2 regions of the Salinifilum aidingensis genome follow, and region 1 is predicted to be linked to the other one. Evidence: riboswitches for the same ligand, from Rfam matches in the RefSeq annotation. Region 1 holds a riboswitch; the other holds the start of a gene.

The links. A riboswitch is a leader RNA that binds a small molecule or an ion and turns the genes downstream of it on or off. The one in region 1 is predicted to bind glycine.
Region 2: linked by a shared signal. The riboswitch ahead of gcvH (glycine cleavage system protein GcvH) and the one ahead of gcvP (aminomethyl-transferring glycine dehydrogenase) in region 1 are both predicted to bind glycine.

What each region holds. Positions count from the first base shown of each region.
Region 1 is NZ_BAAGTH010000008.1:187,414-189,860, forward strand. Features, by position in the region: gene gcvP (aminomethyl-transferring glycine dehydrogenase) at 1-1,005, opposite strand, end outside; glycine riboswitch at 1,063-1,181, opposite strand; glycine riboswitch at 1,182-1,279, opposite strand; gene ACYVJE_RS12995 (MerR family transcriptional regulator) at 1,416-1,934, opposite strand.
Region 2 is NZ_BAAGTH010000005.1:205,164-207,610, forward strand. Features, by position in the region: gene ACYVJE_RS09435 (L-serine ammonia-lyase) at 1-393, opposite strand, end outside; gene gcvH (glycine cleavage system protein GcvH) at 739-1,107, opposite strand; glycine riboswitch at 1,170-1,264, opposite strand; glycine riboswitch at 1,265-1,364, opposite strand; gene ACYVJE_RS09445 (helix-turn-helix domain-containing protein) at 1,463-2,447, shown strand, end outside.

The sequences.
Region 1 (2,447 bases):
GCGGATGTGCTGCTCGCGGGTCTGCAGTGCCAGCCGGTAGGCCTGGTTGCCGTCCGTGTCGACGCTCACGCCGACGAGACGTCCCGGCAGCTGCCGCTCCAGGCCCTTGCGCACGGCCATGAACCCGGCGTGCGGGCCGCCGAACCCGAGCGGCACGCCGAAGCGCTGGGTGTTGCCGACGACGACGTCGGCGCCGATCTCACCGGGGGCGCGCAGCAGCGTCAGGGCCAGCAGGTCGGTGGCGACCACGGCCAGCGCCCCGCGGCGGTGGATCTCCGCGAGCACCTCCCCCTGGTCCCGGACGGCGCCGGAGGCGCCCGGGTAGGCCAGCAGCGCGCCGAAGAACTCGCCGTCCGGCAGACCGCTCGCGCCCTGCGACAGGTCGGCGACCTCCAGCTCGATGCCGAGCGGTTCCGCGCGGGTGCGCAGGATTTCCACGGTCTGCGGCAGCGTGTCGGCATCGACGACGAACCGCGGCGACTTGGCCTTGCCGCCGCGCCGCACCAGCGTCATGCCCTCGGCGGCAGCGGTGGACTCGTCCAGCATGGAGGCGTTGGCGACCGGCACCCCCGTCAGATCCGAGACCATCGTCTGGAAGTTCAGCAGGGCTTCCAGCCGCCCCTGCGAGATCTCCGGCTGGTAAGCCGTGTAGGCCGTGTACCAGGCGGGGTTCTCCAGCACGTTGCGCAGGATCACCCCGGGGGTGATCGTGTCGTAGTAGCCGAGCCCGATCATCTGGGTGCGCGGGGTGCAGCGCTGCGCGAGGTCGCGCAGCTCCGCGAGCGCCTGGGCTTCCGTGGCCGGTTCCGGCAGCTCGAGCTGCAGGTCCCGCTCACGGATTCCGCTGGGCACGGCTTTGTCTGCCAGTTCCTCGAGGGAACCGACCCCGACCACGTCGAGCATCCGGGCGAGTTCCGCCGGCGTCGGCCCGACGTGCCGATCGGCGAACGGAGTCCCGTGCTCCAGCGCGGCGAGTGGAATGCGGTCGTGGGTCACGTCGGTCATCGCCCAACCTCAATCTTCGCGGCGAACAAGGGGGCGGCAACACCAGCGTGCTGCCGACTCTCCCCCTCTGTCACTGTTCGCTGCGCGAACGCCTGAGAGCTTCGTCCGGCGGTCCGGCCGGACTTGCACCGTCGGCGGGGTGCGCCGCCGTCGCCGCACCCTCTTTCCAGAGGCATCTCGCCCGCGCGGTCCAGTGGCCTGAGAGGTTGATGGGGAGATTTGCTCCTTCGGCGCCGACTCGATCGCTCGAGCCGAACTCTCCCGCACGGGGTCAGCGATGTCGTGAGCATACCTGATCAGGCGCTCCCGCCCGAGGGGCTGTCAGCTGACGCACACCTGCTTGACGGTGCGCACCGGCGCGAGCGCGCGGTGCGCCCGTCCCCGCCGGGGTCGCGGCCCCGGGCCCGCGGTCACCCGGTGCGCCGGTCCCGCCGCCGGCGGGAGAGCTCGTCCTCCTCGAGCGGTTCGACCAGCGCGCCGTCGGCGCGTTCGGCGGGGAACTCGTGGATCGTCCCGGTGATCTCGCGCATCGCCCCGCTCACGGCGATCCCGAAGACGCCCTGCCCGCCCTGCAGCAGGTCGACGACCTCCTCGGGGGAGGTGCACTCGTAGACGGTGGTGCCATCGCTGAACAACGTGAGCCCCGCCAGGTCGCGCACCCCCCTGCTGCGCAGGTGGTCCACGGCCAGCCGGATGTTGTGCAGCGACACCCCCGTGTCCAGCAGCCGTTTGACCACCTTGAGCACGAGGATGTCCTTGAACGAGTAGAGCCGCTGCGAACCCGAACCGGTGGCGCTGCGGATCGACGGGCCCACGAGCTTCGTGCGCGCCCAGTAGTCCAACTGGCGGTAGGTGATGCCCGCGATCTGGCACGCCGCCGCTCCCCGGAAACCGACGAGCTCGTCGGATACCGAGTCCTCGGGCAGCATTCCGCCGGCCCCGCGCGGGGACGATTCCTCCGTCACGCCGCCCCCGCCGGGCATCGGGGGCGCACCGGTCGCAGCGGTCCCAGCGGACGGCGCACCAGGCGACTCGTCCTCTTCCCCTGCGGAACCCCGCTCGGGCGCTTGCTCGACCACGCCTGCCTCCCCTCGTCCGGCACGCTGCCGACGAATCCGGTCCGGTGCGTTCGGCGAATCCGCTCCGGCCCGGCTGCCGGTCCCGGCAGCCGACGCGCCCGGGTGCCCGCCAGCACCCGCCTCGGCGCCAGCAGCCGGGACCTCCCTGCTGTCCCGATCCCCCACGACTGCCAGCGAAAACGACACCGGAGCGATTCGCGCAATTCGACAGTAGGCCGCCCGGTGTGGGCGGTCAACGCGACGCGCGGACCACGCCGGAGAAGATCAACAGCGGCGGGGCCTCCGCGCCGCCCCCGCCACACGCGGGCGAGGGAGCGCGACGACGACGGGGCCCTCGACCGCGCCGAGGGCCCCGTCGCTCCG
Region 2 (2,447 bases), on a different contig from region 1:
GGAGAACCGCATGCCGTTGGGGTGCACCGGCAGCGATTTCTGCCGGTGCAGCACCAGGTCGTCGTCCACCGGGAACGGGATCTCGCGGGAACCGGCCAGCCGCAGACTGCCGCTCTGCCGGATCTCCGCCGCGCGCTCGCCGCCGACGGCCGGGTCGGCCGTTTCGGGGGCGTTGCCCTCCAGGCCGAGCAGCACCGCGTTCGGGCTGCCGTGGCCGGTTCCGGTGGCGCCGAGCGATCCGAACAATTCGGCCCGCACCCGCGCGACCGCGGGCAGCGCGCCGTCCCGCTCCAGCCGTTCGGCGAACATGCGGGCAGCTCTCATCGGGCCGACGGTGTGCGAACTCGACGGTCCGATTCCCACGGAGAAGAGGTCGAAGACGCTGATCGCCATTGATCGGTCCCCCTGTTGTGCTGTCAGGCCGCGGGACCGCGCCCTGCCAGCGACCGCGGTGTCGTCTCACTGGTCATTCCCGTGCAGCGGCACCGCGGTGAACGCGGGCGGGAACGGTGCACCGGCGGCCGGTGGGCTCGTCGCTCCGGGCGGCCGGCCGCCCGGACTCCCTCAGGATCCAAGATCCTGTTCCGCAACCTCGCACACCTGCTGTGCGGGGAGCGTGGCGCCTCGCGGGGCAGCGTCCGCCCCTTTCGGAGGGGACTCCGCCACGCCGCTCTCCACCGCCTCGCGGCGCATCCACGCTGAACCCCGCGCACAACGGAGGAGGTTCCGGAACAGGCCCTAACCGATGAGCTGCTGGTACTCCTCGGCGGTGAGCACCTTGCCCATCTCGGTGACGCGCACCTCCAGCAGCCACCCCTGACCGTACGGGTCCGAGTTGACGATCGCAGGATCGTCGACCACGGCCTCGTTGACGGCGGTGACCTCCCCGGTCGCCGGCGCGTAGAGGTCGCTCACCGATTTCGTGGATTCGAGCTCGCCGCAGGACTGCCCCGCCTCGATCTGCTCCCCGACCTCGGGCAGCTGGACGTAGACGATGTCGCCGAGGGCGTCGGCGGCGTGCTGGGTGATGCCGATCCGGGTGATCTCACCGGAGTCGGAGAGCCACTCGTGCTCCTCGGTGTAGTGCAGTTCGCTCGGCAACGTCATGTCGGGAGGCTCCGTCCGTTCGTCGTCCGGGCAGGCCGCGGTCAGTGCACTGCCCGGGATGGGCCTCCCCCTCTGTTGCGGAACCTGAGAGCTTCGCCGCGTGCGCGACTTGCACCGTGGGTGCGGCACCTGCGGTGATGCCGCTTTCCAGAGTCACCTCCTCCGAGCGGTCACTGGGCCTGAGAGTTTGCGGGGAGTCTTGCTCCTTCGGCGCCCCGGTGCCCAGGGGCACTCGGGGTCTCTCCCGCTCGGGATCATCGGCTTATGCGATTGTCGGTGTGGTCACGATAAACGGACGCAGCGGGCTGTCAACACGCCCCACCGCACCACCGGCCGCGCACCAGTGAGGCAGCTCATGTTGGAACTCCCCGCGCTCGTCCAGCGGGTGGGCCCGACTTTGCTGCGCGCAGCGGTTCTGCCGGACGCGACCCCGTGCGTGGGCGACGTCGTCGTCGCTGAGGCCGACATCACGATCACCGAAGGTGATCTGGTTCTCGGTGTGGCGTGCCACGACCGCAGCGAGGCGCTCGACCTCGTCGCCGAGTGCGCCGAGCGGGGTGCGGCCGGTCTGCTGTGCAAGGCGCCGTGGCCCGACGAGGAACCGGTGCGCGCGGCCGCGCGGGAGGCCGGACTCGCGCTCGTGGAAGTGCTGCCCGGCACCTCGTGGGCGCAACTGGTGTGGCTGGTGCGCGCCGCGCTGGCGGAGGCCGGCGGCCGCCGGGAGGAGCCGGAGGTGCCCGCGGCCGGCGGCTCCGCGCGGGAGTTCACCGGGCTGCCGGGCCTGGGGGACCTGTTCCGCGTGGCCGACGCGGTCGCCGATGTCGTCGACGCACCGGTCACGATCGAGGACGCGCACTCGCAGGTGCTGGCGCACTCGGCGCGGCAGGACCGGATCGACCCGGCGCGCGTGTCGACGATCATGGGGCGGCGCCAGCCGGACGAGGTGCTGGCCAAGTTCCGCGCCCGCGGCACGTTCCGGCAGCTGAGCAAGTCCGGCTCGGCCGTGTTCGTGCCCGCGCAGCAGGACGGCACGCTGCCGCGGCTGGTGGTGCCCATCCGGATGGGCGGCGAGCTGCTGGGGTCGATGTGGGCCGTGGTGCCGGAGGAGGTCTCCGAGGAGCGCGCCACCGCCTTCGCCGACACCGCCCCGCTCGTGGCGCTGCGCCTGCTGCGCTGGCGCGCGGTCTCCGACGCGGAGCGGCAGCGCTCGGCCGAGCAGGTGCGCCTGCTGCTGCAGGGAGGCGAGGGCTGGCGCGCGGCCGCCACGGAGCTGGCCGTGTCGAACGAGCCGCACCGGGTGGTGGCGATCGAGGTGCCCGCCCCGGAGGGGCCGGACGAGG